DNA from 3 places in the Zooshikella ganghwensis genome. Region 3 is predicted to be linked to each of the others. Evidence: predicted binding sites of a transcription regulator. Region 3 holds the regulator's gene; each other region holds the start of a gene.

Region 1 (4,295 bases), on a different contig from region 3:
AAGCCAAAAATACCTAAGGTTGTATTTATCAACAAACGTCCGAAGCTTTTCGTCGTATTTTTTATTTGCAATTGTAACAATGAGTTGACAATAGTGGGTACTTCACCAATATTCGAAAAAAAATTTGAAACTCCTGCTCTCATAAACTCAGGAGTTACGGTTTTATAACCTGAAACAACGGGTAAAAAAACATACTCATCAAAAAGATAGTTAAACTTATAGATTCGTCGATTAATGCCTTCCAAAGGGTCATACACAATAAGAAAGTTTAAACTATCGGGGGTCGGTGTTAAACGATCTGCTTTCTGTGTATAATCAATCGTTTTCAAAGGGTGTTTAAAGCCATCTTTAGCTGGCTCCGGGAGTTGTTTATCACCATAGCTCGAAAACGCCCATAAGCATAACACGATAGAAAGAAAATATTTCATAATGAGCTGTTTTCCTACCTACTTAACGCTAATTCAAAAAATGCGAGTATATCCCTAGCATTTTGTTTGTAATTTAAGTTTCCACAGTGACCACCATAAGGGTATATGGTGTAACGACCGGCTTGAAAAGTATCCTTAATAAATTGCAGATCGCCCTCACCCAAAATAAAGTCATCCGCATTTGTCATAACGCCAATATAATCCGCTTTTCTCAAGAAAGACTGAATACGGTATAAACTGACATTGTTCATTAAGTCATTCAATGTTTTAGTGGGGTTTTCCTGCTTCCAATAAGGGTAAACCCGTTGTTGAACATAACACTCAAAGTCACAAATAAGTACTCGCCGCAGGTAACGGGTCAATGATGTACTTACCGTTACCCGCTGACTAACCGGCAAATATATACCAGTTTTACCAAGCTGATTTGATGTAAAATTCATGTCAGCAACAGCAAAACGAAAAACAATACCAATAAGTGCAGCCATCTCTTCTCGAGTCATTGCATGACCAGAGCCTTGTAAGTCAAAAAGCAAAGCATCATCAACATTAATACGACCATACTCAGCAAAAAATTTAGCTAATTTATTAAAAATATGATTAAAAAACTGCTCAGCTGATTCAATGCCAGGGATCTTAGCATGAATCATTTTATCTAAGTTAGTGATAGACGTGTAAAGATTGACTGGAGGGTTGAGCAATAATATTTTAGAAAAGTTAATACGTTTTTTTCTAGCATCAAGATCACCTAAATATGCTGCATCTAAAGCACCAAGACTATATCCTGTCAAAAATATTTTAGAGACATCTATAGAATGATTAACCTTAATATATTCAAAAGCTTGCTGTATAACGTAATACAGATCAACTGCATCATGTTGACTAATACCAGGCACAAAGCTCGTTGAAGCCGACGCAATAAAGTCATAGTTTGTTGGAGAGGATATTTGTAATACATGTAAACCTGCTCCGTAGAAAAGCTTCTTTAAATACTCCATTTTCTGTTCATTATAACTTCCTCCCGTGCCAGCAATAATAACTATTATTGGTGCTTTTTTTTCTTGCCATGCAATATTAATAGGTAGTTCAGCTACATCCCATAGATTTTTAGGTAATTTTCGTTTAGGAAACACTTTTAATTTAAATGTCTCTTCTAAAATTTCCTTTTCATCGATAAGCTGAGGTCTAAACTCAGGTGGAGAAGTGGCAATCGTAGCAAAGAATGGGTTTTTTATCGGAAAATCATATTTGGCATAAGCTAGTGATGAGCACAGTATCAACCCCAAAAACAGGCGTAAATTATAGTGATATACTTTAAACAGTTTAATAGAAACTACTTGAGAAAATTTATGGCTAGAACATCCATCCATAGTAAAGGCTCGATTATCCTTTGTGTACTCTAAGAGTAATTCTGAATATGTTGAGGAACCTGCGTATTGGCTACCCAACGACTCAACCATGCCGACAACTTATGGTCAACCGTGTCTGTTTGATCAAGTTTAAGTTTCAACGGCTCTAAGATGCGCTTTGCATATAACTCAAGCAAATGCTCATCGATCAGTGTGGTAGAACAGTGACCAACACTTTCCATCACTGTGAGGGGTGTAAAAACTATAACGCCATAGCTTAACCCCGCTAAGATAGGATTAACCTGTTTTATTTCACTAAAAAGCTCTTGATAACCTATTGGCGCCATATTAGTAGGAGAAGTCTCACACACCAAAATAACCTGACGGTGAGGCGGAGAAACCGACGATAAAGAAGGCTGTTGTTGTTCTATAGTGAAGTGCTCAGCTGCCAATCGTTCTACAATCGTATGTACCCAGTATCGACTCTGCTTAGCCTGATCTGAAGAAACAATGGTAATTGTTGCCATAATCCTTATGTCTACATCCCTATAGGTTACTGTTATGGTTTACAGCATTAATTATTATCATTTGATATTGATTACTCATACATAGTTTATGATGTTATGAGAAAGTCGCAACCCTGTCTTTAAAATCTAACGTTAAGATGAAAGAGGCATTTCTCCTTACTTATATAAGCATACAATGCGTGTATATACCCCAATAGAATAGCTTTTATTTCTAGTTATCATACTGTGCTATGCGTTTGACAAGCATCAAGGTAGATAGCGGCCAATACTCATACACTACGCTTAGCTATTTCTCATGCATTCAGGATAACAGACTTATGACAGCGGACACCTTAGTTTACGATATAGGCAACAGTCGGTATATCAATCTGACTGACCGTTGTACACTTCGCTGCCAGTTTTGCCCCAAACACAATGGTTCTACTCAGGTCCATGACTATCAATTAAAGTTATCAAAGCGTCCAACGGCTGAAGTCATTATTCCCCTATTAGAAAACCCTGCCCAGTACAAAGAAGTCGTTTTTTGCGGCTTTGGTGAGCCAACATTAAATCTTAAAACTTTGCTCAGCGTAGCCCACTATGTCAAAGCCCATGGTGGAAATGTTCGGGTAAATACGGATGGCTTAGGTAATCGTCTTCATAAGCGCAATATTCTCCCCGAGCTTGCAGCCTGCGTTGACCGCATATCCATTTCACTGAATGCCCAAAATGAGAATGTATATAACACACACTGTAAACCTCAACTCCCCAATGCTTATCAGGAATTACTCGACTTTATAAAACTCTCTCCGCACTACATCAAACATGTTACCATCACCGCTATAGAAGGGCTGCCTGGGGTCGATACCGCCACCTGTGAAAAAATCGCTAAACAAGCAGGCGTCCACTTCAAAAAACGCTTTTTAGACCAGGTAGGCTAATTACGATACCAATAAAAGCCAATGCTAATGTTCTTTTTCTAGCCTTTTAAAGTGACTAAGCGCTTTATTAATTGTAATTGATTTAATGTCACATACTGACGGCCATTGACACGTCACTATATCCTCACCAAGTTCTTGCAGCACCTGTCTAGCCAAAGTTGGCACAAGTGGATAAGCAGCAGTAGCCACTAACCGTAACAAGTTTGAAATAACGAGGCAGGTCTCTTGTACTGATATATTATCTTTTCCTTTACTAATTTCCCATGGCGCTCGCTGGTGAAAAAAACGATTACAATGGTCTAGTGTATCTTTTAATAATAAAGAAACATTATGAAAGTCAAATCGCTTGTAATAATTAAATATCTCATTAATGGCCTGCTCACAACACTGAATAGTAAGTTTACTTTCGTCAGCCAAAGCACGCTGACTAATAACCTTTGCATCAATATTGCCAGCAAAGTATTTCAATACAATGGTGTGGTTTCGCTTTACCAAATTAGCAAAATTATTTGCTAAATCAGCATTAATACTCTCAATCAGCTCATTAATTACAATATTACCATCCCTGGCAACGTGTTTTTGCCGAAATAACGCATACCGTAAACCATCACAGGTCAGCTTATCTACTAAATCTTTAGGACTTATCAGTGTCTTAGGATTAGACTTAGCTATTTTTTGACCATTAATCGTCCACCAACCATGCACAATTAGTTTTTTAGGTAGCGGTAAGTCTGCGGCAAGTAACAGTGCTGGCCAATAGATAGCATGAAATTTTAAAATATCTTTACCAATAATATGGGTCGTTTGCGCCAATACACCCAAATCAAATCCCGCTTTTTGTATAGCCGTGATATAACTAAAAAGAGCATCTATCCAAACATAAATGGTGTGCTCTTGGTGATTAGGCACCTTGATGCCCCATGGAATATTCACACGGGATACGGATAAATCCTCTAGTGGCCCTTGATTTAAGTAGTCTAGAATCACCTGACAGTAATAGTTTGGTGTAATAAAGTCCGATGAATTTAAGTAATGCTCAATCAACTGTTGTCGGTAAGCATCAAGTCTGAACAG
Region 2 (4,295 bases), on a different contig from region 3:
GAAAGAAAAATAAATTGGCATTATCCATGCGTTCTTAGCCAGTGAGAATTGCTTTTGGGTATTTTTTTTGTGTTGATGGGAGGGGTTGATGAAAAAGTTTAAGGCACTGGCATTATCTGCTGCAATTGGTTGTTCTGCGTTCGCAGCGCAATCTGCATTAGCTGGGTTTTTGGATTTTGCGTTGGTAGATGATACCGGCGTTTTTCAAAACCCTGTTGTTACAGCTCCAGGTATTCCACCTGCAACCATTGTCAATGATTTTGCATTTAATGGTGGTCTGGATACGCGTAGCACATTATTTTGGGGAGAACCTTCTAATTTAAGCGGGTTAAACCCTGGGCTTGAGCAAAGTAATCTGGACTTGGTAAGTCATAAATCTGTTTCAATTGATACCTTAGGTGACCCCTATGAGCTATCAATTCTTACACATAATAATAATGTTGTAAGTATAACGGCTGCAACTTTAGGGACTGCACAAATTCTAGGTGCTTTATCGGTTAGCAGTAGCATGGGTGTATTAGGAGATATTTTCCTGAAAACACCAGGTGGAGATGTACCACTAGGATTATTGAGTGCTGGTTTGGTATTAGACCCTGATGTACCAGATGATATTGTACCTCCAGCTGATTATGCTACAACCATTATTAGTTTATTTGATATAGGCTTTACTGAAACGCCTAACTTTGTGCCTTGTGATCCTCCAAATCCATTCGGCTCAACTTGCGATGACTTTTTTAGTTTGATGACAGATGGAGGCTTTCCACTGCACTTTGATGTGTATATAGATGATAAGCTACATGATTTGTTTATCTATTCATCATTTGATGCAGATGGCTCAACTATTGAAACCGGTCCCTTGTATTACACGCCGGAGGTTGCTGCAACTGATCTATACACATTTGCACGTTTAACACTTATTCCTGAGCCTTCAAGTATAGGGATGATGCTCGCAGGTCTATTAGGTGCAGTAGGAGGTTTAGCTGTAAGACGAAGAAAAAAACAGTAAGTCATATACTTACGGTGAAGATTTTAGTGTCTTAACATGAAGGGGGAGAGTCGTTCCCCTTTTTTTTGTTTGTCTGTTTTTTTTTCAATAATGAAATGAGTGAATTTAAGCTCAAAAATTAAGGTTTTGTTTCACTTTGATTTTTATTTTATGGCATTTTTTGTGCTCATGACTTTCTTGTTTCTATTGCGTACTGAAATGGGGAAATTCCATGAGACTAATGTCGTATGTCGTGGTGCTGATATGTAGCACGACAGTTATGTTGTCGGTGGCTGTACAGGCTACGATGCTGAAGCTGGAATTGGTGTCGAGCAGTGGTTTTTTTCAAAATCCTGCGTTAACGCCAGACCCAGGTCCTCCTGCTGTCATTGTGACTGATCCTGTGGCTGAAGGTGGCACTGCAACGGTGAGCTCTTTGGTGTGGGGTGAGCCATCTGATGAGTCTGGGATAAATCCTGATTTGTTGCAAAGCTCAATGGTATTAACCAGTTACCATGAAATTGCAATGAGTGCTGATGGTTCACCAGCGAAAATTTCTCAGTTGGTCCATAACAACAATGTGCTTAATCCTACTGCAGCCACTTTACTGTCAGCTCAAATATTAGGGGCGTTAAGCCTATCCAGTACTGATGGCCCAGTGTCAGACGTATTTGTTAATCATAGCAGCTTAGGATTGATTCCTTTAGTTGACTTAACCCTTGCCTTACTTGCCAGTCCGGATGTAGCAGATGATTTAGTTCCTGCTGGTGAAGAAGGTACTACGTTAATTAGTCTTTTCAACCTGGCTTTTAATGAAACCTTTAATGATCCTGGGTTTTGTATTTTTGGTAACCCAAGAGGCTCTTTTTGTGATGACTTTTTTTTACTCACAACAGAAGGAGGATTTCCCGTATTTATTGAGTTATTAATTGATGGACTCCCTCATGAGCTGCTGATTTATTCATCGTTTGATGAAACAGGTACTTCCGCTGAACCTGGGCCTAATTACTTTACTGCAGAAAATGCCAGTACCACGTTATATACCTTTGCTCGGTTAAGTCCTTTATCTATTCCAGAGCCCAGTGTGGTTTTTTTGATTGGCATCTTATTAGTCTTGTTGGCAGGTTACCGGATATCACGGCGAATCGCTAAGCGTTAATTATTCTCATAGCAATTCTCACGCTACAGCTCTATGAATAGTAGAGCTTTTTCAAGCCCTCCAGGCCACAAGGATGTGTTTTTTTCTCCCCTTAAAAACATTACAAAAAATAAGTGATTTGTTGTACGCTCTCCTGTATATTAGCGAAATGATAATGAATAGCATTTCTTTGATACGTATCAATATGGCTATTCATGGCTTTGCTAGAGTGGCAGCATCATAAGTTCTATTTCTGCTCATTGTTGGGCAGATTTTTTGGGTCTTTTGATGCGTGTGATTCTCATTCGTTCTTATATTCTTATTTGTATTGGCTCTGAGCAGTATCATTCATTAATTAGTAAAGAGTTCAGCCCAGCATGGACACAGCAACCCTTCAAGACCTTTCTGTAGGGCAAAGCGCTACAGTATTGGCAATTAGTAATGACAATCCAGCCTATCGACGACAGTTATTAGCTATGGGGTTGATTCCTGGAACCTCATTAAACTTAGTACGTGTTGCTCCGCTGGGAGATCCCATGGAGTTGGAGGTGCGTGGTTTTAAGCTGAGCTTACGCAGAGCTGAGGCAAAGGCTGTTACAGTGGAGGTGAGTTCATGACTGTAGCGGAGCATTCGCAGGCAACAGTGTGTGTGGTGGGTAATCCAAACTGCGGTAAAACCTCACTATTTAATGCGCTGACTGGGGCGAGACAGAAGGTTGGTAACTGGGCTGGTGTCACGGTCGAAAAGAAAACGGGACAGTATAAGTTTAATGAGCAGTCCATAGAGCTGGTTGACTTGCCTGGGACTTATTCACTGGATGTCATTGATGAAACAGTGTCTTTGGATGAAAAGATTGCCCGAGACTATGTCATTTCTAATGAAGCTGATCTGATTGTTAATATTATTGATGCCGCTAATTTCCAACGGAATTTGTATTTAACACTGCAACTGCTGGAAATGGGTAAGCCCATGCTAGTAGTGTTAAATATGATGGATATGCTTAGTCGTGATGGTAAGCAGATTGATTGTGCCAAACTGGCTGAGCTACTGGGTTGTCCTGTTGTTCCTGTGGTTGCCAGCAGAAAAAAAGGTATTACTGAGCTGAAACAGGCCATTAATGAATACCTTGCTAGCCCAAAATCTATTCCCCCAACATTTTCCTTTTGTCCTCCCATTGAACAAGCGATTGAGGCAATTGAACCGCAGCTTGCGGAGACATCAGTTGAATTATCAGCATCCACTTCTCGACGTTGGCTGACGATAAAATTATTAGAAGGGGAGCTGGCATTACCCATTCGTCAAGATCATACAACACATGACTTGTTGCTACGCCATCGAGCAGAAATTATAGAAAGCCAGCAAGAAGATCTGGATATTTTAATTGCTAATGATCGCTATCAGCATATTGCCAGATTGGCTGAGCAAACAATTAGTACAACCCGCCCAGCTAGTGCACATGTATCAGAGCTAATCGATCAAGCGGTTTTAAATCGCTGGTTGGGATTTCCCATCTTTTTGCTGGTCATGTATGTCATGTTTATGTTCACCATCAACATTGGCAGCGCGTTCATTGACTTGTTTGATATTTTGGCTGGTACGCTATTTGTGGATGGTGTGGGTTATCTTCTGTCATCTATCAGTGCGCCAGACTGGTTAAATACATTGTTGGCACAGGGTGTTGGCGGGGGTATTCAAACTGTAGCGACATTTATACCCGTTATCGGTTGTTTATTTTTATTTTTATCAATACTGGAAGACTCTGGTTACATGGCACGTGCTGCCTTTGTTATGGACCGGTTAATGCGCTACTTGGGGCTACCAGGGAAGTCTTTTGTACCTATGTTAATAGGCTTTGGCTGTAATGTTCCATCGGTAATGGCTGCCCGCACTTTGGAAAATGAGCGCGATCGCTTTTTAACGATTATTATGGCGCCTTTTATGTCCTGTGGAGCCAGGTTGCCGGTTTATGCACTGTTTGCTGTTGCTTTTTTTCCTGATAATGGCCAGAACATTGTTTTTGCCTTATATCTCATTGGTATTACAACAGCTGTCGCTACTGGACTATTGATGAAGAGAACGTTGCTTCCAGGTGAGAGCGTTCACTTTATTATGGAGCTACCAGACTACCACATGCCTTCGTTTACATCCGTATGTATTCGGACTTGGGATCG
Region 3 (4,295 bases):
TAAGCTCCCCAACACCTTTAGTTGTGGTATAAAGTGGGTTTTGTTGCTCTGGGGTAAGAAGAGGAAGTCCAGCGCAGCTTGCCATCTCAATAATAGCGGTTTTATTGTCAGCCAAAATACCGTAAAAGGCATCAACAGGTTTATTTAATGGACCAGTCACTGTCAGGTTGATTTTTTGTCCCCCAGCATTATGTACAAAGGCATCAACAGTCCCTTCACCACCGTCTGCAAGGGGAAATGAAGTAATTTGAGTATTAGGCGCTATTGAGTGAATTGCAGAGGTGCATGTTTGACATATTTCTAAGGCTGTCAGCGATCCTTTAAATGAATCCGGTGCAATTAAAATATGCATGGATCAGTCCCCGTAATAGCAGTTATGCTGCTTCGCTGTTATTTAAAATTAAAGTCTGATAATGCTGTATAAAAGATTCTAGATGGGCTTGGGGTCTAACATGATAAAAACGTCGCCAGCATTTGGCTAGCATATAAATGTTACTAGGCTCAGACTCAATAAAATTTTGGTTTCGCTTATATATTAACCAAGCTATTGCAGTAGCATATGATAAATTTGTGGCAAGTTCGGCATGAGGATTAGCAAGAAACTCGTGCTGGCTGGCCAATCCACGAATTTTACTCGCTAAGTCTGAGTGCTTAACTAAGTACCGGTCCCAAATATTTTTATGCATCATTGGTGTAATACAGTAGATGCCTAATGAACGTTGCTTATGACGCTTTAAGTAGAAGCCTAAACCACTTTCTTGAGCTGCTGTGCCCAGCAACAGGTTTTCGGCAAAAGGGGACCACATATCGATATAGTCTAATGTGGGTTTAATAACATAGTGGCGAAGTTCATCTGGACAGATTCCCATGGTCTCACTCTCTTATCGCAGCCCAAAATCTATATGGGAAGCCATGCATAATATTGACCAATCTACAGATAGGGCTGTTTATGGAAAGTAATAACTTGTTTTTATAATTACCTTTCCCATTAACCTAGCCTATTTTTTAAAAAAGTCACTGTAACGTATTGAGTTTATGATTTTTGCTCATGTGCATAGCAAAACTAGCCATTGAATTTACTCCTGTAAATCAAACAGCATTATTTTAGCCATGACCTCTCTGGATGATGGTGTCAATTATTCAAACAAGTATGTTTTTTTAAAGACAAAAGTATGACGGAAAGGTGAAGATTTGGATGGTATGGAGCTAGTTTGCCAAAAGATACGATGACCGTTTTGCTTATTAAAAAGCTGGAAAACAGCTTCCTACCAGGCGATTCGCCTGGCAGGATCGACTTTGGGTTGAGATAGGGGGCGGCTAAAACTTAAAATGCGCAGAGTGTAAACGTTGGAATATTGGCATCTTGCAGCTTTGTGCTACCACCTAAGTCAGGTAAATCAATAATCGCTGCGGCTTCATATACGTGAGCACCTAAACGCCTGATTAATGTAGCGGCAGCGAGTAGAGTTCCACCTGTTGCAATTAAATCATCAATAAGCAAGACAGAATTACCTGGATCCAGAGCTCCGCGCTGCACCTCAATGGTAGCTTGTCCATACTCTAGGTCATAGGTTTCAGTTTCAGTTTCTGCAGGAAGCTTACCTTGTTTACGAAGCAATACGAGTGGCTTGTTCAGTGCGTAGGCGATAACCGCTCCGGGCAAAAAACCACGCGCATCAAGGGCAGCAATATGGGTTATTTCTGTGTCAACATAGCGTTGTATCAAGCTATCGATGACCATACGGTGCGCTTTAGGTGACTGGAAAAGAGGAGTTATATCACGAAAGATAACTCCAGGCGCAGGCCAGTCATGTACACTACGAATCAGTGACTTAATGTAATATTCGTCAAAAATCATGAGGAGCGGGTTACTTATTGTTAGGTGTCAGTGCTGCCATTTTTTTTAACTTCAACAGGCTTTCCCCCTGCTAAAGAGCATAAGTTGATAGGGTCAACAACTTTGACTTCTTTACCGTTAGCGACAATTAAGCCATTTTTTTGGAAGCGGGTGAAAACGCGACTGACTGTTTCAACAGCAAGCCCTAGGTAGTTACCCATTTCATTGCGGGACATGGGAAGTCGAAAGGACTGAGAGGAGTACCCACGACGTCTAAACCGTGTTGCCAGATTGACTAAAAAAGTAGCAATACGCTCATCAGCATTTTTTTTGCTTAACAACAGCATCATTTGTTGATCTTCACGAATCTCTTTACTCATGATGCGCATTAATTGGCGGCGTAACTCAGGCAAAGATTCCGCAAGCTCATCTAAACGATCAAATGGAATTTCACAAACAGTGGTAGTTTCAATAGCTTGGGCAGAAACAGGATAGGCATCACTGTCAACACCACTCATTCCTACTAACTCACTAGGCAAATGAAAGCCTGTGATTTGCTCATCACCGTCATTAGTAGAGGTATAGGTTTTTAGCGCGCCAGAGCGAACGGCATAAATCGAAGCAAACTTATCTCCTTCAAGAAACAGGTGTTCTCCCTTGCGCAAAGGGCGTCCCCGCTTGATAATTTTATCAAGTAAATCAATATCTTCAGTGTTTAAAGCAATAGGCAGGCAAAGAGGCTGCAGGGCACAGTCTTTACAGGCCACCTGATTTAAGTGTTTTACAGTAGGTTTCGACGTCATGCTGTGAGGGCCTCTAATCAACTTCCGTCGTCATATATGTTTAATGCTAGTATCTGATTAGAGGCTATTGTAGGGGAAACTACTAAAAACTCCAACGGGAATTACTAAGATGCGTTCATATTACTTTTGAAAAGCGTGTTGTTTCATTATTTCTGGTTAAGTATTGGTCGAATACCATACATATATTGCGAATTAATAGTTGGCCTTTTGGGTTAACAGTAAGATTATCCTCATTAATAGTCAGCAAGCCATCCTCTGCCATCAGTTGTAAAGCGTCTAGCTCGTAAGCAAAATGCCGGTTAAAATCAATCCCAAACTGCTGCTCAATTTGCTGAGTGTTTAGCTCAAAGTGACAAATCAGCTGACTGATGACCTCTCTTCGCAGTGAGTCTTCTGTAGATAAAACAAAGCCACGCTGAAATGGAAAGGTGTTTTGATTGACCTGTTGGCTGTAGTTATCTAGCTTACTGTGGTTTTGCCAGTAAGTATCACCAACCTGGCTGATTGCAGAGCAGCCTAAACCAAGTAAGTCACACGCTTTATGCGTCGTATAGCCTTGAAAATTACGGTGCAGTTGCCCTGTGACTTTAGCTTCTGTCAGCTCATCATCAGGCAGTGCAAAGTGATCCATCCCGATATACACGTAACCAGCATTGATAAGGTGCTCAATGGTGTGCTTCAGAATAGAAAGCTTTTCAGCTGGTGAGGGTAGGTCTTTTTCACTGATACGACGTTGTGGTTTAAATCGCTCAGGGAGGTGTGCATAATTGAAGATTGAGAGACGATTAGGTGCCAGTTCAAGGACCTTATCTAAGCTTGTCAAAAAGCTTTGAGTGTTTTGATGAGGTAACCCATATATCAAGTCTACGTTCACTGACTTGAAACTTAATGTACGGGCAGCATCAATAACTGCTAATGTTTCTTCTTCGGTTTGAACTCTGTTTACTGCCTGTTGCACGACAGGGTTAAAATCCTGAATTCCCAGGCTAATTCGATTGAAGCCTAACTGACGCAAGTGGCCCATCGTTGCCCAGTCAGCTTCTCTTGGATCTATTTCTATTGAGTAATCAGCACTCGCATCATCAACAAGTTGGAAATAATCGTTTGTTTTTTCCATTAACTGTTGCATAAGTTCTAAGCTTAAGTAGGTAGGTGTTCCTCCTCCCCAGTGTAATTGTGTTACTTCTCGTTGACCAAAATATTCTGCATGAAAATGCATTTCGCGAATCAGGTTTTTAATGTAACTGACAGCCTGAGAACGTTGCTTTGTAACAACTTTATTACAAGCGCAGTAGTAACAAATATTAGCGCAAAAAGGTATATGAAAATAAAGTGAAAGAGGTGTATTTAGCTGCTTGCTTTGCTTTGCAGCATTCAAATAGTCAACCTCAGAGAATGGTGCAGTAAATTCAACGGCAGTAGGGTACGAAGTATACCTTGGACCGTTTACTGCGTAGCGGTGAATCAATTGACTGTCCCACTCAAGCGCTTGCACCATAATTAAAGCTGCCTCTCCTAATCATATTCAGGAGGTCAGTTTAGGTACGTTTGGTGTGGTTTGTCTTGATGTGCATCAAGCGCAATCTAGCTAGGTGCCAGTTAAAACAACTAATGCGACATATGATGTGTAATGGGGGTGTCATTATTTGGTAATA

The links. The regulator FNR, encoded in region 3, switches genes on or off when oxygen is low (the NO sensors DNR and NnrR bind a similar motif). The targets are predictions, from matches to a motif close to TTGATNTANATCAA.
Region 1: the regulator FNR is predicted to act here: its motif matches at 2,538-2,551, upstream of KHS79_RS05550 (TatD family nuclease-associated radical SAM protein).
Region 2: the regulator FNR is predicted to act here: its motif matches at 2,314-2,327, upstream of KHS79_RS15960 (FeoA family protein).

The regions. Positions count from the first base shown of each region.
Region 1 is NZ_JAEVHG010000002.1:386,588-390,882, forward strand. It holds gene KHS79_RS05535 (MlaA family lipoprotein) at 1-428, opposite strand, end outside; gene KHS79_RS05540 (hypothetical protein) at 443-1,885, opposite strand; gene KHS79_RS05545 (hypothetical protein) at 1,825-2,301, opposite strand; gene KHS79_RS05550 (TatD family nuclease-associated radical SAM protein) at 2,619-3,221, shown strand; gene metG (methionine--tRNA ligase) at 3,246-4,295, opposite strand, start outside.
Region 2 is NZ_JAEVHG010000011.1:151,515-155,809, forward strand. It holds gene KHS79_RS15950 (PEP-CTERM sorting domain-containing protein) at 89-1,006, shown strand; gene KHS79_RS15955 (hypothetical protein) at 1,218-2,144, shown strand; gene KHS79_RS15960 (FeoA family protein) at 2,501-2,740, shown strand; gene feoB (Fe(2+) transporter permease subunit FeoB) at 2,737-4,295, shown strand, end outside.
Region 3 is NZ_JAEVHG010000001.1:659,664-663,958, forward strand. It holds gene KHS79_RS02955 (glycerate kinase family protein) at 1-352, opposite strand, end outside; gene KHS79_RS02960 (hypothetical protein) at 375-869, opposite strand; gene KHS79_RS02965 (adenine phosphoribosyltransferase) at 1,325-1,858, opposite strand; gene fnr (fumarate/nitrate reduction transcriptional regulator Fnr) at 1,879-2,640, opposite strand; gene hemN (oxygen-independent coproporphyrinogen III oxidase) at 2,756-4,138, opposite strand; gene KHS79_RS02980 (sulfite exporter TauE/SafE family protein) at 4,249-4,295, opposite strand, start outside.